3 regions of the Secundilactobacillus sp. MJ173 genome follow, and region 2 is predicted to be linked to each of the others. Evidence: predicted binding sites of a transcription regulator. Region 2 holds the regulator's gene; each other region holds the start of a gene.

Region 1 (7,208 bases), on a different contig from region 2:
TTTAAGCCCAGTAGAAAATCTGAGTAGCCATCGGCTGCACCAGAAGCAGGGTAAGCTTTCTTGCTAAAAAGGGCTGCTGAATCAGCATCAAAGCCGTTCTTGTTTTTGGCAAGCATTTTTTTAGCGTAATTGTAAGTGGAACTGGTCTTGGCTTTAATGGTTTTGCTCGATGCCTTTTGGAACGTTGCGGCATGTGCAACCGTGTGTTGCTGAATACCACCAAGGGTGAATAAAGTTGCTAAAGATGTGGTCAAAATGGCTATTTTCGAATTGATCTTCATGTTAGGACCTCCAATAATTAATACCTTAATTCTAACATTGAAAGCTGTTTCATTCTTGTTGAATTTGAATATAAATTGTAATATTTATTCAAAATAAAGATAGTCGTCATATTTCCATTTGGAATAATTATTTTAATTAACTCAGGGAGCTTGAGAAATAGTGGGCGGACGCATCCAGAAGGTCTAAAACCTGGCAAAACATTTGTGAAAACAATCTATTTCCGCTTTTAGGAAGGTACCAGATCAAATCAGCGCAAACTTGTGAAATGTGTTCGATAAAAGTAGAGTATTGCTTATATATCAGTCATGTTAGCACTTGATAAGATTAATTAAAGTACAAAAACAAACGTTTACACTAGTTTGTATTGGTGTTATATTAAAAGTGAAATGTGTAACATATAAATTTTAAAATAGGAGTGTCAATCATGAAGGAAAACTTTGATTTCTTAATGCCAAGTGTCAACTTCTTTGGTAAAGGTGTTATCAAGAAAATTGGTGACCGTGCCAAGATGTTAAACATGAAGAAGCCTTTGATCGTTACTGATAAGGTTTTGGAAGGCATGGAAAACGGTCCAGTTGCCCAAACATTAGCTTCTTTGGATGCAGCAGGTGTTGATTACGTTGTTTTTGACGGTGTTGAACCAAACCCTAAGATCCGTAACATCAAAGCTTCAAAGAAAATGTACTTAGACAACAACTGTGACAGTATCATCACTGTTGGTGGTGGTTCTTCTCATGATTGTGGTAAAGGAACTGGTATCATTTTAACTAACGGTGACGACATCACTAAGTTAGCTGGTATCGAAACACTTGAAAATCCATTACCACCATTGATGGCTGTTAACACCACTGCCGGAACTGCTTCAGAATTGACTCGTCACTGTGTGATCACTAACGAAGAGACTAAGTTGAAGTTCGTTGTTGTGTCATGGCGTAACATTCCATTGGTTTCCTTCAATGACCCGATGCTTGAATTAGACGTACCAAAGGGCCTAACTGCTGCAACTGGTATGGATACTTTTGTTCAAGCTATCGAACCATATGTTTCAACGAACCGTAACGAAATCACTGATGGTCAATGTATTGAAGCGATTAAGTTAGTTGAAGAGAGTCTTCGTGAAGCCGTTTCAAACGGTCATAACCTTGAAGCTCGTACCAAGATGGTTGAAGCCGAAATGCTTGGTGGTATGGCATTCAACAACGCTGACTTAGGTTACGTTCATGCTATGGCTCACCAATTGGGTGGTCAATACGATGCACCTCATGGTGTCTGCTGTGCAATGTTGTTACCAATCGTTGAGAAGTACAACATTCCAGCTTGCCCAGAACGGTTTGCTGAATTAGCCAAGGCTATGGGTGAAAACACCGATGGTTTATCAACTCGTGATGCTGCTGACTTGGCTATCAAAGCAATGCGTCAGATGTGTGACGATGTCAACATTCCACGTTCAATCAAGTCAATTGGTGCAAAGCCAGAAGACTTTGAATTGATGGCTGAGAATGCTTTGAAGGATGGTAACGCCTTCTCTAACCCACGTAAAGGGACTAAGGAAGATATCGTTAAATTATTCCAAGAAGCTTACGACCAAGAGTAATTCGCATTAAACTAAATTGAATTTTATTGAAAGGGTCTGAATCCAAAATGGGATTCAGACCCTTTTTGACGAAAAAATTTCAATTCCAATGAAAGCTCGCTTTCATAGTTAGTGAAAATATACACGATTTAATTTTCATTTGTTCCTAGCTATTGCAATCGTTTACAGGTTATGATAATCTAATTTCTTGTGTGGAACTTTAGTTTATATACGGTATTTTTTGTGAGGTAAAACGGTTTACGAAATTTTGTGCTTATTATACTGATCGTTATTATTCAATTATTTAACTGTCGGATTTGTGAAAGGATGTTTTAATTTGAAGAAAACAACTGTCATTAACTCAGAATTATCTACGGTCATTGCCGGGATGGGTCACATGGACTGGCTCAGTATTGGTGACGCTGGTATGCCTGTACCCATGGGTACTAAGAAAATTGATTTGGCATTAACTAAGCAATTACCCAGTTTTATTGATGTTTTGAAGAATATTTTAAGTGAATTAGAAGTTCAAAAAATTTACTTGGCTGATGAAATCAAGACGCAAAACCCTGATCAACTGAAGGCCATTCAAGATCTTATGCCAGACGTTGAAGTTGCCTTTATGCCTCACTCTGATTTGAAGAAGAACTTGGCTAACACCCATGCTTTTGTTCGAACGGGGGAAATGACCCCATTCTCAAACATTATTTTGGAATCAGGCGTCACTTTCTAAATTTTTGATTATAGTAAAAGGTTTTATCTAACGCAATCATCATTCTAAAGGAGTTTATAACATGGAAACTACTGAAACCAAAGACACCAGTGTTAAAAAGACCCATGGCTGGACACAGCTTTCCGATGGCTACTTAAGCAAAACCCCCGTTTTTCAATTTATCCTAGTATCATTGATTTTCCCACTTTGGGGAGCTGCTGCTAGTTTAAACGATATTTTAATCACTCAGTTCAAGACGGTTTTCTTACTGAACGATGCCGCTACGGCCTTCGTTCAAAGTGCCTTCTACGGTGGTTATTTCTTAATTGCGATTCCAGCATCATTAATTATTAAAAAGAACAGTTATAAATTCGCTATTATGACCGGATTGATTTTCTATATTCTTGGTTGTGCAATGTTCTTCCCAGCTTCGCGAGTTGCAACTTATAGCATGTTCCTGGTGGCTATTTTTGCGATTGCGATTGGTTTGAGCTTCCTTGAAACCGCTAGTGATACTTATAGTTCAATGCTTGGACCGAAGCAGTATGCGACGTTGCGCTTGAACTTTTCACAGACCCTTGTTCCATTAGGTGATATTACTGGGATTTTGCTTGGAAAGTACCTGATCTTTGGTACGGTTGGTAACTTATCTGATAAGATGGCTCACATGCACGGTGCTGCTCGGATTGCTTACGGTGAAAAGATGTTGCAATTAACGTTGCGGCCATACAAGTACATCTTGATCGTTTTGATCGTGATGCTGATCATCTTTGCTTTGGTTCCTATGCCACGAGCAAAGGCCACTGCTGAAGCTAAAGTTGAAGGTGGCGTTGCTGAAGAAGAACGCCCAGCATTAGGCGAAACCATCAAGTACCTTTGGCATAATACTGGTTTCAAAAAGGGTGTCTTCACCCAATTTATTTACGCCGGTCTTCAAACGACTGTTTGGTCGTTCACCATTCGGTTGGCTTTGAACTTAAACCACAGTATTACCGATTCAGCAGCTTCAACCTTCATGATTTTTAGTTACATTGCTTGGTTTGTAGGTAAGTTGGTTGCCAATACCTTTATGAGTCGCTTCTCGATCACTGGTACTTTGACCGTTTATTCATTGCTTGGGGTCATTAGTCTTATCTTGACCTTTACGATTCCCAACATGACGGCGGTTTACGCAGCCATTATGACCAGCTTTTTCTTTGGTCCTGAATGGCCAACCATTTATACACATACGTTGGATCAAGTTAAAGAAAAGAAGTATACGGCAACGGCTGGTGCGGTTATCGTCATGGCCTTGATTGGTGGGGCGATTGTTCCAGCTATCCAAGGTGTGGTTTCAGATTTATCTGGCTCTATGCAGTTTTCATTCATTGTGCCAGCACTTTGCTTCCTCTACATTACGGTTTACTTCTTCCTTGAATACCGTTTCGAGAAAAAGCATCCTGACGAAATTCAGGAACACTAGTCATCAAATCGCGATGTATATTTGAGTGATAAATGTTTAAAAAGTTTGACCTTTAGTCGTCAAAACTAATAAAAGTCTTCGAACTGTGATTTGTATACCCGTTCGAAGACTTTTTTAAATACCGAAAAATAGGCGTTTATGGGGATTATTAAAAAAGAAATTAGCACTCTCAATATTCGAGTGCTAATTTCTTGCATTCCTGACCAATACTGACTAATATAAACAATGTAAGGTTGGTAAAGAGATAAGAACCACTTGTCCACTAACCTTAGTTTAAAATTCTGAAAGGGGTTTTTCACTATGACTAACTATTTAGCAAACAGAAACTTTAACGATTTGGATCCAATGAACTTCTTCAACGACTTCGGTAACTTTGGTCAGAAATTCTTCGGCAGTGATGATATGAAGACTGATATTAAAGAAAACGACGAGGGTTATGAAGTCGCCGCTGAACTACCCGGCTTTAAGAAGGATGGCATTCACATTGATTATCGGGACAACACGCTACGGATCAATGCCGTTCACAACTTAGATAAGGAAGATAAGGATGAAAAGGGCCGTGTTCTCCGTCAAGAACGCAGCTCAAGCAACATTACCCGCAGCTTCTATCTGCCAGGCGTTGATGAGGATAATGTCAAAGCAACTTATGATGGCGGAATTCTTAAACTGACTTTGCCAAAAATGACTGAGGATAAGCAGGATAGCCACCACATTGCGATTGACTAATTACTGAACATGATTTGATTGCAGCCACTAAAAAAGCGTACCGAAAATTTTCGGTACGCTTTTTTCTGCCTATTCCTTGTAAACCTTGTACTGTTTACCAGTTTCATAAACAATTTCTGGATCATCACCAGTTCGTTGATTACGATTCAGTAAGTCGATCATGCCACTTTCATCCTCGGATAATTCAAAGTCCAATTGATGATTCTCAATAATTCGACTAGGCGTCTTAGACTTTGGAATGACAGCCACACCATTTTGCAGGTGCCACTTTAGAATCAGCTGTGCAACTGAAACGTGGTGGTGATCAGCCATTTTTTTCAGCATTTCGTTATCTAGCGTCACGCCACGCCCCAGTGGACTCCATGCTTGCGTCACGATATTTTGGGCTTTATCAAATGCCACCAATCCCCGCTGATTCAAGTACGGGTGTCGCTCAACTTGGTTAACCACGGGCATCTCTTTTGCCTGAGTCTTTAATAGCTCTAAATGTGCCACGCTAAAGTTAGAAACCCCAATCGATTTTACTTTTCCGTCGGCCTTAAGCTTTTCCAGCGCCCGCCAGGTATCGAAGAAATACTCTTGTACCGGCCAGTGAACCAATAACAAATCAAGATAGTTAGTCTTTAGCCGTTCTAGAGAGCCATCGATACTTTTGATTGTATTATCGTATCCTTGACTTATTTCGGCAACCTTTGAAGTGATGAATATCTGGTCGCGAGGAATCTGCAGGTTGACTAAAGTCTGTCCCAGAAAATCCTCGTTACGGTAAAGTTGAGCCGTGTCAAATAGTCGATAACCAGCATCAAATGCGGTTTTAATGGATGTATCCATCAGCTCTTGTGTGTTAATTAAGTAAGTTCCAAAGCCAACCAGTGGCATTTCGTTGCCATCAGCCAGTTTAATCGTTGTTTCAGCCATAAATTGGTACTCCTTCTCTGATAGTCTTCCTTTTTATTATAGCAAAAGCGCTTACAAATATTGGCTTTTCTTTAAAGAAATCGGTAGATTAGCCCAAGTTGTTCATAAATTTTGTACAATGTTAGTAAGAGATACGAAAGGTGGTTTGGAGCATGCCGAGTTCACAAGGTTTAACAGCTGAACAAGTACAACAGCGAATCGATACCGGACGGCAAAACGAACCTGCTCCGTCGTTAACGCGTTCGATAAAGGCCATTTTTCGGGATAACTTACTGACTTGGTTCAACCTGATCAACGTGGTTTTGGGTGCTTTGGTACTGATTACCGGTAGCTATAAAAACGAGCTGTTTTTAGGAGTTGCCATCGTGAATACGGCTATTGGTATTTTTCAGGAAATTCGTTCTAAGCGCCAAATTGATAAAATGAGCCTGTTATCTGAATCCACTTATGAGGTTAAACGAGCTAGCGGAACGGTAGAACTTCATCAAGATGCAATCGTCCAAGATGATCTGCTGCTGATGCATCGTGGTGACCAGCTGCCAGTTGATGGCCTGATTTTAGCGACTAAGGGGATTGAAGTGGATGAGTCGCAAATTACCGGTGAAGCAACACCGATTGCTAAGACAACTGGTGATTCGGTGATTTCCGGCAGTTTTCTGGTCAGTGGCCAAGCCGTAGTGCAAGCAACCCATGTTGGGGCGAAGAGTTTTATCAATACCATGTCGGGTGAAGTTCAGTCTGGAGAAAGCACCAATAGTCAGTTGCTGAATACCATTAATCGGATAATTAAAGTTTTAACCATCGTTATCGTACCGCTGGGAACCGTACTCTTTATTTCGCGTTTATTAAATCATAGTAGTATTAACCAGGCTATCCTAGGGACAACGGCTGCCATGATTGGCATGATTCCCGAAGGATTAGTCTTGCTGACGTCGGTTTCTCTAGCAGTCTCAGCAATGAATCTTGCTCGGCGCCGTGTTTTAGTGCGAGAATTACCGGCCATCGAAAGTTTGGCACGCGTTGATGTTCTGGGATTAGATAAGACGGGAACTATTACCAGTGGCAAGCTCCAGTTGAGTAAAATAATTCCGCTGCATCAACAGACGTTAGATCAGTTGAAACTGATGATTGGCGGTACCATTAACGCCATCGGGGACGATAACGAAACTGCCCGTGCGTTGAATAGTGTTTTAACCAATCCGGGATGGCAGCCGACTAAGGTGGTGCCGTTCTCTTCAGCTCGGAAATGGAGCGGTGTCAGTGTTCAACAAGGCAACTACGTCATTGGCGCACCAGAATTTGTTCTCAAGCAGGTACCGGCCAGTTTGGCACAGCAGATTGAAGGATATGCGGCGGAGGGATATCGGGTACTCTGCATTGCCCAGACTTCTGAAATGAATACTGATAATCTAGGCGATGTCACAGTACTTGGCTTAATTTTAATCGAAGATGAAATTCGTGAAAACGCCGTTGAGACGTTTCGATACTTTCAGAATCAAGATGTTGCCCTCAAAGTCATTTCCGGTGATAATCCA
Region 2 (7,208 bases):
GGCAAGACCATTACCTTCTTGGATACTCCAGGACACGCGGCCTTCACCGAAATGCGGGCGCGTGGTGCTGATATCACCGACATCACTGTTTTGGTGGTTGCTGCCGATGATGGTGTGATGCCTCAAACCATTGAAGCAATTCACCATGCCCAGGCTGCTAAGACGCCAATTATTGTGGCGGTTAACAAGATTGACAAGCCAGGTGCTAACCCTAACCACGTCATGGAACAATTGACCGAATACGGTTTGATTCCTGAAGACTGGGGTGGCGACACGATCTTCGTTCAGATTTCAGCTAAGTTCGGCAAGAACATTGATGAACTGCTGGACATGATCCTGTTACAATCTGAAGTGATGGAATTAAAGGCTAATCCACAACAAAACGCTGCTGGATCAGTTATTGAAGCTAAGTTGGATCAAGGTAAAGGTTCTGTTGCAACCTTGCTGATTCAACAAGGGACCATGCATACTGGTGACCCAATCGTGGTTGGTAATACTTTCGGTCGGGTTCGGACAATGGAAAACGAACGCGGTAAGGAAATCAAGAAAGCCTTGCCATCGACACCAGTTGAAATTACTGGTTTAAGTGACGTGCCAGAAGCCGGTGATCGCTTCGTTGTCTTCGATGACGAAAAGACCGCTCGTGCAGCTGGTGAGGAACGGGCTAAGAACGCGTTGATGGAAGAACGTCGCTCTAAGAACACGGTGACCCTTGATAACCTCTTCGATACCATGAAAGAAGGGGAAATGAAGGAAGTCGATGTCATTATTAAAGCTGACGTTCAAGGTTCCGTAGAAGCACTGGCTAACAGTCTGAAGAAGATTGAAGTTGAGGGTGTTCGTGTGAACATCATTCATACCGCCGTTGGTGCGATCAATGAAAGTGATGTGACGCTGGCTGAAGCAAGTAGCGCCATCATCATTGGCTTCAACGTTCGACCAACACCGCAAGCTAAGTCACAAGCTGACCAAGACAACGTGGATATTCGTTTGCACCGAGTTATCTATAACGCTATCGATGAAATCGAACACGCTATGAAGGGTAAACTTGAACCAACTTATAAAGAAGAAGTCATTGGTGAAGTTGAAGTCAGAGATATCTTCAAGGCTTCTAAAGTTGGGACGATTGCCGGTGGAATGGTGACTGATGGTCATATTTCAAGTACCAGCGATGTTCGCTTGATCCGTGACTCAGTGGTTGTTTACGAAGGTAAGCTAGGCAGTTTGAAGCGCTTTAAGGATGACGTTAACGATGTTAAGCAGGGTCATGAATTAGGATTGACCATCGAAAACTACAACGACATTAAAGTCGGCGATGTTATCGAAGCTTATGTCATGAAGGAAGTTCCAATAGAATAGAGAGCTAACGAGGTGTTAGATAAATGGCACATTATCGTGTAGGACGGCTTGAACAAGAAATTCAGCGAGAAGTCAATGATATCTTACTGAAACGGGTTCGCGATCCACGAGTACAAGACATTACCGTTACAGGTGTTGTCGTCACCGGCGATTATCAGCAAGCAACAATTTACTACAGTATTTTGTCTGAAAAAGCTTCTGATGGTGAAAAGGCGGCTCAAGGATTAACCAAAGCGACCGGCCTGATTCGTAGCGAATTAAGTTCCCGCTTGAATATTTTCAAGGTACCGGAACTCACATTCGAGCGAGATGAATCCGTCCAATATGGGAGTCATATCGATCAGTTACTCAACAAGTTACATCGAGAAGATTCCAATCTGTAATTAAAAAGTCGTCCGTGGAAACTCTGCGGACGGCTTTTTTCGTGTCGGTATCGTCACTTCACGTGATATAATAACAAAGTTAGACAGTTTATAGGAAACGGAGCGGTTATAATGGATGGCATTATTCCACTATATAAAGAGCGCGGCATGACAAGTCATGACTGTGTGAATCACGTACGTCAAATTCTTCACATGAAAAAAGTTGGTCATTCTGGTACGCTGGATCCCAATGTAGATGGCGTCTTACCGATTTGTGTGGGTAGCGCGACAAAAGTTGTCGATTATTTAATGACGCATAAAAAGGTTTACCAGGGTAGCGTAACGTTGGGGCTTGCTACCGAAACAGAAGATTTGGATGGCGCTGAGGTCAAGCGGGTGACCATGACTGACCCGGTCTCTGATGAAAAAATCGATGCCATTATGGCGGGGATGGTGGGAGAGCTCTCTCAGGTGCCACCCATGTATTCAGCTGTAAAAGTGAATGGACGAAAGCTGTATGAATATGCCCGTGCTGGTCAAAGTGTCGAACGCCCCGTAAGAACCGTGACGATTAAGTCATTCAAGCGGACTAGTGATAGCCAGTTCGATGCTGCAACAGGCACCCAGCGTTTTGATTTTGAAGTGACCTGCTCCAAGGGGACTTACGTGCGGACTTTAGCTGTCCAAATTGGTACTGAACTGGGATTACCAGCTGTGATGTCTTCGCTAACACGAGTTGAAAGTGGTGGCTTTACCATTAGTGAAACGGTATCGTTGGCAGATCTCAGACAGCAAGTCGCTGACGATGCAGTTGATTTTCTCTACCCGATTGATCGGGTGCTGACGCAGTATCCGACGGTTGAAATTACTGATGAAACGTGGGCCGTTGTCAAAAATGGCGTCTGGCTTTTACCAGATGAGGTCGACTCTGATGCACCAGTGATATCACTGAAGTATCAAGGACAGATCAAGTGTCTGTATCAGCGGGTTAACAACCGTTATAAGCCGTTAAAAATGTTTAGTACTAAGTAGAAAGTTGGGACAATAATATGCGAGTAATTAAAATTCATCATCCATTAGCAGCCGCTGACGTCGTTGACGAGCCGGTTGTTTTGGCAATGGGCTTCTTTGATGGTGTTCATCTTGGTCATCAGGCGGTGATCAATCGTGCTCGCAGCATTGCAGATGAACGGGGGGTGGCATTAGCCGTTTTGACTTATGATCACCATCCAGCATTGGTTTATCAAAAATTAAGTCCAGAACGAAATCGCTATTTGACCGTTGATGATCGAAAGATGGCGTTATTTGAGCAACTCGGTGTCGACATTGTTTATCAGATTAACTTTGCCAGCCAGTATGCCGCTCAAACACCGCAGGAATTTGTGGACCATTATCTGATTGCCTTTCATGCCCAGGTCGTGGTGGCGGGTTATGACCATACCTATGGACCGAAAGAAATTGCAACCATGGCACGACTGCCAGAGTATGCGAAGGGTCGTTTTGAAATCGTCACGGTGGGTGAAAAGGAACTTCAAGCACAAAAAATTGGTTCCTCACGAATTCGTCACAACCTGGATCAGGGAGATATCAAAACGGTGAATAGTCTGTTAGGTTATCGCTATCAAACCGTTGGCACAGTGATGCACGGTGAAGCGCGGGGAAGAACCCTGGGCTTTCCGACCGCTAATGTCAGTCATGATGCCAAATACTGGCTGCCGGGTATCGGGGTTTACGTCACTCGTGTCAAAGTTAACGGTCAGTGGCATCCTGCTATGACGTCTATCGGTCGCAACGTCACTTTTGGTGAGGGTCGTCCGGTGACGGTTGAAGCATACTTACTCGATTTTCATGAAGCCATTTATGGTGAAATCGTGACCGTAGAATGGGACTATCGTTTGCGTGGTGAAGTTAAATTTGATTCCGTTGAAGGGTTAGTTCACCAACTAAATCAGGATGCGGAAGACACCAAAAGCTATTTTAAGGCACATCCCATCACCAAATTAGCACTCGAATGAATTAATTGCTAAAAATGTTAGCTGAATGCTTGACTTAAAAAACAGCGTTTGATACATTATATATGTGTCTTAGCACTTGGGTAACCTGAGTGCTAAAAAGAGGTGATGATCACGTTAACGGACAGACAGAATATGATTTTAAAAGCGATTGTTCGCGATTATACGAGCAGTGGCGTTCCTGTGGGTTCTAAGGCGCTAGCAGCACAGCTACCGATGCATGTCAGCTCAGCAACCGTGCGTAACGAAATGGCCGCTTTGGAAGAACTAGGGTTGATTGCGAAGACCCATTCCTCATCCGGTCGAATTCCTTCAGTAAAGGGATATCGTTATTACGTGGATCATTTGGTTCAGCCGGATCCGATCAAAGCCAATGACATTGATATCATTAAGTCTTCACTCGAAGGTCAGTTTTTAAAAATTGACGAGATCATTGAAACATCGGCAAAAATTTTATCCAATTTGACGTCGTATACCGCTTTTTCACTTAAGCCGGAGCATAAACAAAGCCGGCTAAGCGGTTTTAGGCTGGTACCGTTGGGAAAACGACAAGTCATGGCCGTTTTGGTCACTGATAACGGTGATGTTGAATCACAAACGTTTAACATTACCACGAAGATCACCGGTGACCAGCTTGAAGCTGTTGTTCGTCTGATCAATGATCAGTTGATCGGTAAGCCGTTAGACGAGGTGCTGGAGGCATTGAAGTCTGACATTCCTATGCAAGTTGCCAACTATTTACAGCAACCTGAAGGCTTCTTAAAGGTATTTGGCGATGTCTTAACCAAGGCCGCTCAAGAGCGGTTTTACGTTGGTGGTCGTCTTAACTTGTTAAGCTTTTCCGACAATAATGACGTGGATGAATTGAAATCGTTGTACACCTTGATGGATCACAGTGATGATATGGCAGATGTTTTAGGTCAGCCATCTGATCACATTCAGGTGAAGATTGGCAGTGAAATGACCAATGATATCTTAAAGGATTATAGTTTGATTACGGCAACCTATGAGGCCGGTGATCATGGTAAAGGCGTGATTGCCTTATTGGGACCAACGCGGATGCCATATTCACGGATGATTGGTTTAGTCGGTGCTTTCCGGCAGGAGCTAGCGCAACGACTCATTGATTATTATCGCTATTTTGATCAGTAGTAAAGGGGTGTTATAGTGGCTGAAGATAAGGAAAACCAAGCAGCAAACAACAAGACGGACGAGCAAAAAGACACACAGCAGCCCGCCGACAATGCAAAGGGTAACGAGCAACAGCCAAAGACCGATGCAGCTGAGTCAGCAGACAAAGCTACTTCGGCAGAGGATAAGAAGCCTGCGACTGACGATGCTTTAGCAAAAGCGCTGGCACAAGTCGATAGCTTACAAAAGCAGCTTGATAAGACTTCTGATCAATACTTGCGTGCTGAAGCTGAGATTCAAAATATTCAGAATCGCAATAAAAAGGATCAGGCAGCTTTGATCAAGTATGATGGTCAGCAATTAGCACATGATATTTTGCCGGCACTGGATAATCTGGAACGTGCACTGAGTACGCCAGTTGAAGGTGAACAGGCTGAATCCTTTAAAAAGGGAATTGAAATGGTTCAAAAGCACTTGATGGATGCGTTAACCAGTAATGGTGTCACTGAAATCAAGGCTGAAGGTGAGAAGTTCGATCCTAATATTCACCAAGCTGTTCAGACGGTTCCAGCAGAGTCAGATGATCAAAAAGATCACGTTACCAAGGTTCTGCAAAAAGGTTATCGTTTGAAGGATCGGGTTCTTCGTCCAGCAATGGTCATGGTCGCGCAATAATAACGCAATCGCTTGAATCAAACTTAAAACAAAGAGGGTAAATTATTCATGGCAAGTAATAAAATTATTGGTATTGACTTAGGGACTACAAACTCAGCAGTCGCTGTTCTTGAAGGTAAAGAACCTAAAATTATTCCTAATCCAGAAGGTGGCCGTACGACTCCTTCAGTTGTAGCGTTCAAAGATGGCAAACCATCCGTTGGTGCCGTAGCTAAGCGTCAAGCAATCACTAACCCCAACACGGTTTCTTCAATTAAGAGTCACATGGGTGAAGCCGGCTACAAAGTTAACATTGAAGGTAAGGACTACACACCAGAACAAATCTCTGCTTACATTTTGCAGTACATCAAAGACTTTGCTGAAGATTATATTGGCGACAAGGTAACCCAAGCGGTTATCACTGTACCAGCTTACTTTAACGATTCTCAGCGTCAGGCCACTAAGGATGCCGGTAAGATTGCTGGCTTGGAAGTTAAGCGAATCATCAACGAACCAACCGCTTCTTCATTAGCCTATGGGCTTGATAAGCAGGATGCTGATGAAAAGATCTTGGTTTACGACCTTGGTGGTGGTACCTTTGATGTTTCCATCCTTGATTTAGGTGACGGTGTGTTCGATGTTCTTTCTACTAATGGTGATACTCACCTTGGTGGTGATGACTTCGATAAGCGTGTCATGAACTGGTTGATCGAACAATTCAAAGCTGATAACGGCATTGATCTTTCTAAGGATAAGATGGCGATGCAACGTCTGAAGGAAGCTTCAGAAAAGGCTAAGATGGATTTGTCAGGTGTGACTGAAACTCAAATCAGCCTGCCATTTATCTCTGCTGGCGATAACGGCCCTCTTCACTTGGAGACCACGTTGACGCGTGCTAAGTTCAACGAATTAACGTCTGACTTAGTTGAAAAGACTCGAATCCCCGTTGAAAACGCCTTGAAGGACGCTAAGTTATCTGCTGACGACCTTGACGTTGTCATCTTAAACGGTGGTTCTACTCGGATTCCAGCTGTTCAAGAAGCTGTTAAGAAGTGGACTGGCAAGGAACCTAACCACTCAATCAACCCTGACGAAGCCGTTGCTTTAGGTGCCGCTGTTCAAGGTGGTGTCTTAACTGGTGATGTTAAGGACGTTGTTTTGCTTGATGTTACGCCACTTTCACTTGGTATTGAAACCATGGGCGGTGTCTTCACTAAGTTGATCGACCGTAATACAACGATTCCAACCAGCAAGTCACAAGTCTTCAGTACTGCCGCTGACAACCAACCAGCCGTTGATATTCACGTGCTGCAAGGTGAACGGCCAATGGCTGCTGACAACAAGACCTTGGGTAATTTCCAACTGACTGACATTCCAGCTGCACCTCGTGGTGTTCCTCAGATCGAAGTTACCTTTGACATTGACCGGAACGGTATCGTTAACGTTTCAGCCAAGGATAAGGGTACTGGTAAGGAACAAAAGATTACCATCAAGAGTTCCGGTGGTCTGTCAGACGAAGAAGTCGACAAGATGATGAAGGAAGCTCAAGAAAACGAAGAAGCCGACAAGAAGCGTAAGGAAGAGGCTGACTTGAAGAACGAAGTTGACCAATTACTCTTCACGGTTGATAAGACTTTGGACGAAGTTAAGGGCAAAGTTTCAGACGACGAAATTCAAAAAGCCAAGGATG
Region 3 (7,208 bases), on a different contig from region 2:
TCGACTTGGCGCGCTAATTTTCGTTCTTGTTTTTGTCGTTCCTTTGATTGCTGATAATTTTGCTTTTTTTGACTAACAGGTTTAACGGCAAGACTGGGATCTTTTTCCAGCGCTTCTTCTTGTTTCTTTTCTGCAACAGCGGCCTGTTCTTGCTTCTTTTCGATGAAGTAATCGTAATCCCCAAGGAATAGTTCAGAGCCCTTAGCTGATAGTTCAACTACCGAAGTTGCTACTTGGTTAATAAAGTAACGGTCATGAGAAACAAACAGGATCGTACCATCAAAATCGTTCAGTGTGTTTTCAAGCACTTGTCGGCTATCGATATCCAAATGGTTAGTAGGTTCGTCCAAAATCAGGAAATTATCGTGCTTCATCGCAAGTTTTGTTAACAGTAGCCGTGCCTTTTCACCGCCACTGAGACTGTGAACCATCTTATCCACATCTTCTCCAGTAAATAGGAAGCTGCCGAGAATCGTGCGAATATCTTTTTCAGGTGTCGTAGGATGGTCGTCCCAAAGTTCGGCTAAAACCGTTTTATTACCGTGTAATGATTTTTGTTCTTGGTCATAGTAACCAGTATCGACACCAGTGCCAAAGGTTACTTTGCCAGCGAGTGCAGGAATTTTTCCCAGAATGGTTTTTAAGAGGGTTGATTTACCGACGCCGTTGGGACCCACGATGGCAATAGCTTGGTGCTTTTTGATGTCGATATTAACTGGTTGGGCTAATACTTTGCTAGGCTCGTAACCCACTGCCAGATCTTTTACAGTCAAAATGATGTTGCCACTTTGACGACGGGGAGTGAACGCAAAGTGAGCGACTTTATCATCAGCTTCAGGCCGCTGTATACGGTCGATTTTCTGAAGTTGTTTACGTCTAGCTTGCGCCCGTTTGGTTGTTGAGGCTCTCACGATATTGCGGTTAACAAAATCTTCTAGCTGAGATATTTTATGTTGCTGTTTATCATATTCTTTCCATTGGCGTTGCAATTGGGCTGCCTTTTGCGTGACGTAGGCTGAATAGTTGCCATGAAAGTGTAAGACTGTTCCCATAGACATTTCGTAGACTTCAGTCACCAGTCGATCCAAAAAATAACGGTCATGAGAAACAATCAGTAGGGCACCCTTATAAGATTGAATATAGCCTTCAAGCCAAGTTAAGGTTTCAACGTCCAAATGGTTAGTAGGTTCATCCAAAACTAATAAATCACGTTTTTCGAGCAGTAGCTTAGCTAACGCTAACTGGGTTTTTTGTCCGCCAGACAATTCGTTGATCGAGCGTCCATAATCCTCTTCGCCAAATTCGAAACCGTGTAGAACACCACGAATTTCTGCACGGTAGCCGTAACCATTGTTATTTTTGAAGGAAGTTTGCCGTTGATCGTAAGTTTTTGAAAGTTGTTCAAATTGTTCTTTATTATTAATCACTTCTGGGTCGCTCATCCGTTCTTCCAAACGGTGCAGTTCATCTTCTTGATCCTGAAGTTCTTGGAAGACACTGGCCATTTCTTCCCAAATTGATTTATCAGAATCGAGTCCGGTATCTTGAGCTAAATACCCAATGGTCATGCCTTTTTTGTAAATAATTTGCCCCTCGTCCGGAGCGTCAATACCCGTAATCATGCGGACCAGAGTCGATTTACCAGCACCGTTTCGACCCACGAGAGCCACCCGACCGTGTTCAGGGACATCTAGGTTGACATTATCAAAAAGAGTATCCGCGCCGAACCGGCGTGTTACTTGTTGGACCTGTAATAACATGTCGTATCAGCTGCCTTTCTATTGTGAAACTATTCTACCATTAATTAGTGAGATACTGATAGGTTTGGTAAAATGTTCATGGATTTTTTATTGAAAATTATTTCACAAATCGCCCCAATATGCTACAATTAACTAGAATGATGTTTTCACAAACTTATTTATTTTAGAAATTCGCAATTATTTTGATGATAAAAGATTCGTTTTCTAAGGTATTTTTAATTAGGTAAATTCACAAGGAGGAAGAGAAATTGGCAGAAACAAAGATTCCGAAGGCCACTGCAAAACGATTACCGATTTATTACCGCTATCTCAATATTTTGCATGATTCTGATAAAAATCGAGTATCATCAACAGAACTTTCAGAGGCCGTTAAGGTTGATTCGGCCACGATTCGTCGTGACTTTTCATATTTTGGTGCACTTGGAAAACGAGGATACGGGTACGATGTTGATAGTTTGTTAAAGTTCTTCAAAAAGATTTTAAATCAGGACAAACTAACTAATGCTGCGCTTATTGGTGTGGGTAACTTAGGAAATGCCCTGCTGAACTTTAATTTTCATCAGAACAGTAATGTGCGGATCAGTGCGGCGTTTGATGTCCGCCCAGATTTAGCAAATACCGTTCAGAGCGGTGTTCCGATTTATCCCATGTCGGAATTACGTAAGCAGCTAGAGGATCAGCAAATCAAGATTGTGATTTTGACGGTTCCAGAATCAGTTGCTCAAAACGTCACGGACGATGCCATTGCGGGTGGCGTTCGTGGGATTCTTAACTTTACGCCATTACGAGTATCCGTGCCAACAAACGTACGGGTCCAAAACGTTGATTTGACTAATGAACTGCAAACGTTGATCTACTTTTTAGATCATTATAATGAAGAAGAGTAATTATTTGCAAATGCGAGAATAGCGACTTGCTGTTTTCGCAGGTAAGTATTCAATACTTAATTAAATGAAGTGGCTCGATTATCAGTTGATGTACTGGTAGTTGAGCCACTTTTACTTTTGTTAGGAAACCGAAGACAATGTAAAAGATTTAGTAAATCGTGCTTTTTTTAGGTAAATGGCTTGCATTTGGGTGGGAATAATTTTATAGTATTAATTGTGATTAGCACTTATGTTAGATGAGTGCTAATAGTGCTAAACTTTATATTTATTGGAGGGATTCAAGTGTTAAAACCATTAGGAGACCGTGTAATTTTACAAGCACAAGAAGAAGAAGAACAGACTGTTGGTGGTATCGTACTAGCAAGTAATGCTCAGGAAAAACCACAAACTGGCAAGGTTGTTGCCGTAGGTAGTGGCCGTGTGCTTGACAATGGTGAAAAGGTTGCGCCAAGTGTTAAAGAAGGCGACACTGTCTTATTTGATAAATACGCAGGTACTGAAGTTAAGTATAACGGTGACTCATATCTCGTTGTCCATGAAAAAGACCTAGTCGCAATTGTCGACTAATTAAGAAGTAACTGGACTAAAATTTTAAACTAAATTATTTTATGAGGTGAAGTAAAACTATGGCTAAAGAACTTAAGTTTTCTGAAGACGCTCGGTCAGCAATGCTTGCCGGTGTTGATAAGTTAGCAGATACAGTTAAAACAACGATTGGTCCCAAAGGTCGTAACGTGGTTTTGGAACAATCATATGGTAACCCAACCATCACTAACGATGGGGTTACGATTGCAAAGGCTATTGAATTGTCAGATCACTTTGAAAACCTTGGTGCCAAGTTAGTTGCTGAAGTTGCTTCAAAGACTAACGACATTGCTGGTGATGGTACCACCACTGCAACTGTTTTGACGCAAGCAATCGTTAACGAAGGTATGAAGAACGTGACTGCCGGTGCTAACCCAGTTGGTATCCGTCGTGGTATTGAAAAGGCTACTGACGCCGCTGTTAAGGCTTTACATGAGATGAGCCACAAAGTTGCCACTAAGAGCGATATCGCTCAAATCGCATCTATTTCTTCAGCTGACCAACAAGTCGGCGATTTGATTGCTGACGCAATGGAAAAAGTTGGTAACGACGGGGTTATCACCATTGAAGAATCTCGTGGTGTTGATACTAGCTTGGACGTTGTTGAAGGGATGCAGTTTGATCGTGGTTACATGTCACAGTACATGGTTACCGACAACGATAAGATGGAAGCTAACTTGGACAACCCATACATTCTGATTACTGACAAGAAGATTGCTAACATTCAAGATATCTTGCCATTATTGCAATCGGTTGTTGAACAAAGTCGTTCACTCTTGATCATCGCTGATGATATTACTGGTGAAGCATTACCAACACTTGTTTTGAACAAGATGCGTGGGACCTTCAACGTGGTTGCTGTTAAAGCTCCTGGCTTTGGTGACCGTCGTAAGGCACAACTTCAAGATATTGCCGTATTGACCGGTGGTACTGTTATTACCGATGATTTGGGCTTGAACTTGAAGGATGCTACGCTTGAACAACTTGGCCAAGCAAACAAGGTTAACGTTACTAAAGACGACACAACCATTGTTGAAGGTGCTGGCGCCAAAGAACAAATTCAAGAACGTGTTTCTGAAATCAAGACTCAAATCGATGCAACAACTTCAGACTTCGACCGTGACAAGCTAAAGGAACGTTTGGCTAAGATGGCCGGTGGTGTTGCCGTTATCCGTGTCGGTGCTGCAACTGAAACTGAATTGAAAGAACGCAAGTACCGTATCGAAGATGCTTTGAACGCTACTCGTGCCGCTGTTGAAGAAGGCTTTGTTCCTGGTGGTGGTACTGCCTTGATCAACGTCATCCCAGAAGTGGAAAAGGTTGAAGCTGAAGGCGACGAAGCTACTGGTGTTGCAATCGTTCGTCGTGCCTTGGAAGAACCAGTTCGTCAAATCGCTGAAAATGCCGGTGTTGAAGGTTCAGTTATCGTTGAACACATGAAGACATTGAAGCCAGGCGAAGGCTACAACGCTGCTTCTAACAAGTACGAAGACATGGTTAAGGCTGGTATCGTTGATCCAACCAAAGTTACCCGTTCAGCGCTTCAAAACGCTGCTTCAGTTTCAGCATTGCTGTTAACGACTGAAGCCGTTGTTGCTGACGAACCAAAGGATGATGCTGCTCCAGCTGCACCTGCTCAACCAGGTATGGGCGGTATGATGTAATAAATTCATTCAAACATCTGATAGATTGTGTTTGAATACGATGAAAGCATTCGCAATGAACCACATTGCGAATGCTTTTTGTTTTCAAAGAAAGTCAAAATTTGATTAAAACGAGTTGTTGGCTAGTGGTGATATCTCAACCATTTCAGTTTACCTTTTACCAGCTTGCTTTCATCTGATAGTTTGTTGTACAATACCTATTGATTTTGCATACCCATTTGCGGCATTCACTTATTTTAGATATTAAATTTCGAAAGGAGCTATCGGTCACTATTATCCTGTGATTGATAGCTGTTATTCGTCGATAAAGGAGTAAAAATCATGTGGCGTTATTTGAAACGGTTACTCATTGGTAAACCGTTGAAGACAACGGACGAAGGTGGACAGGCTTTAACCAAGTTTAAGGCACTGGCACTACTTTCTTCTGATGCGTTATCTTCAGTCGCATATGGGACTGAACAAATTACAACGGTTTTAATCACGCTTTCTGCAGCAGCATTGATGTATCAACTTTGGGTAGCTGCGTTAGTCTTGATTTTACTGTTCGCAATCACGTTGTCATACCAACAGATTATTCACGCCTACCCATCCGGTGGGGGTGCGTACGTTGTTGCAACAACCAACTGGGGACAACCAGCTGGGTTAGTTGCCGGTGGATCACTGTTAGTTGATTATATGCTGACCGTGGCGGTTTCTGTTACCTCTGGTACTGATGCGATTATTTCTGCGATACCTGCTATTAGTTCCCATCAAGTTGGTATTTCAATTATTTTAGTTTTACTGATCATGGGACTTAATCTTAGAGGAATGCGTGAATCAGCTTCGATGCTGACTTTACCCGTTTATTTCTTCATTCTCATGATTTTTGTGATGATTGGGTGGGGAATCTTTGAGATTGTCACCGGACACGTCGCATATCACGCCTCTGCGGCCGTTGGAGCACCTATCCAGGGAATGACACTAGTACTGTTCTTCAGGGCGTTCTCAAGCGGTTCTTCCTCTCTGACAGGGGTTGAAGCGATCAGTAACGCAGTGCCCAATTTCCGCAAGCCTAAGAGTCATAATGCCAGTGCGACATTAGCTATTATGGCATCGATATTGGCTTTCTTCTTCGGTGGTATTACGTTCTTAAGCTACTATCTAGGTATTAAGCCAATGGCTGATAATACTGTTCTGTCTCAAATTGGCCAAGCTGTTTTTGGTCACGGTTTAATCTATTACCTATTGCAACTTGCAACGGCTGCCATTTTGGCTGTCGCTGCTAATACCGGTTTTTCTGCCTTCCCAATTTTGGCTTATAACTTGGCTAAGGATAAGTTCCTGCCACACGCCTATTTGGATCGCGGTGATCGGTTGGGTTATTCAAATGGCATTATTTCACTTGCGGTAGGGGCAATCTTCTTAATCATTATCTTCCATGGGAAGACGAGTCTGTTAATTCCGCTTTATGCTGTTGGGGTGTTCGTACCGTTTACCTTATCTCAATCTGGTATGATTCGTCATTGGTTTAGAGTTCGTGAAGGTAAATGGCAACTCAAGGCCTGCATCAACTTCCTTGGTGCATTCATTTCGTTTGCGTTGGTTGTCTTCTTATTCTTCCTTCACTTTCCTAACGTCTGGCCATATTTGATTGTCATGCCTGCCGTAATTTATATGTTTTATCGTATTCATCGGCACTATGTGAACGTTGCGCGTCAGTTACGGATTAGTGAAAACAGTGATACGGTTAATCATCACTATGACGGTGCAACTGTGATTGTGCTTGTGAGTGACGTGACGCAGGTAACGGCTCGTGCGATTGATTATGCCCGTTCAGTGGGGGATTACGTGATTGCTATGCACGTTTCCTTTGACGAGAATCCACGTAAGGAACATAAAACGGCTCAGAAGTTTAAAGTTGAATTTCCTGACGTTCGGTTTGTTGATATTCATTCTTCTTATCGGTCAATTATCACACCGACTTTGCGGTTCTGTGATGTCATCGCCAAGCGGGCTGCAGAACGGAATTTCACTACCACGGTGCTTGTTCCTCAATTCGTACCACGACGGCCATGGCAGAATATTTTGCATAACCAAACGGCGTTGAGGTTGCGTTCAGCGCTAAATACACGTCAAAATATCATTGTTTCAACTTATAGTTACCACTTAAAGAGATAGTTACCCAAACACCCAGATAATTGATCTGGGTGTTTTTGTTATACATCAGTCTCCGAAGTTCCAGACCTGCTATTCATAAACTAAATAACAGGTGTATTTCCTTCATGAATATCCAAATTTGCAATTGTACATCCCGTCTATACATCCCGTATACT

Evidence for each region. The regulator HrcA, encoded in region 2, represses chaperone genes, less so after heat shock. The targets are predictions, from matches to a motif close to TTAGCACTCNNNNNNNNNGAGTGCTAA.
Region 1: a site for HrcA is predicted at 4,190-4,216, ahead of AC6H04_RS01200 (Hsp20/alpha crystallin family protein). Genes of this name have one in related genera too.
Region 3: a site for HrcA is predicted at 2,868-2,894, ahead of groES (co-chaperone GroES). Genes of this name have one in related genera too.

Annotation. Positions count from the first base shown of each region.
Region 1 covers NZ_BAAKGN010000009.1:26,139-33,346, reverse strand. The annotation lists gene AC6H04_RS01220 (prenyltransferase/squalene oxidase repeat-containing protein) at 1-281, opposite strand, end outside; gene AC6H04_RS01215 (iron-containing alcohol dehydrogenase) at 707-1,876, shown strand; gene rbsD (D-ribose pyranase) at 2,193-2,588, shown strand; gene fucP (L-fucose:H+ symporter permease) at 2,650-4,029, shown strand; gene AC6H04_RS01200 (Hsp20/alpha crystallin family protein) at 4,330-4,755, shown strand; gene AC6H04_RS01195 (aldo/keto reductase) at 4,825-5,673, opposite strand; gene AC6H04_RS01190 (cation-translocating P-type ATPase) at 5,826-7,208, shown strand, end outside.
Region 2 covers NZ_BAAKGN010000013.1:17,487-24,694, forward strand. The annotation lists gene infB (translation initiation factor IF-2) at 1-1,359, shown strand, start outside; gene rbfA (30S ribosome-binding factor RbfA) at 1,383-1,742, shown strand; gene truB (tRNA pseudouridine(55) synthase TruB) at 1,854-2,753, shown strand; gene ribF (riboflavin biosynthesis protein RibF) at 2,771-3,736, shown strand; gene hrcA (heat-inducible transcriptional repressor HrcA) at 3,842-4,885, shown strand; gene grpE (nucleotide exchange factor GrpE) at 4,901-5,539, shown strand; gene dnaK (molecular chaperone DnaK) at 5,588-7,208, shown strand, end outside.
Region 3 covers NZ_BAAKGN010000060.1:97,412-104,619, reverse strand. The annotation lists gene AC6H04_RS09525 (ABC-F family ATP-binding cassette domain-containing protein) at 1-1,760, opposite strand, end outside; gene AC6H04_RS09520 (redox-sensing transcriptional repressor Rex) at 2,009-2,647, shown strand; gene groES (co-chaperone GroES) at 2,930-3,214, shown strand; gene groL (chaperonin GroEL) at 3,274-4,896, shown strand; gene AC6H04_RS09505 (APC family permease) at 5,218-7,053, shown strand.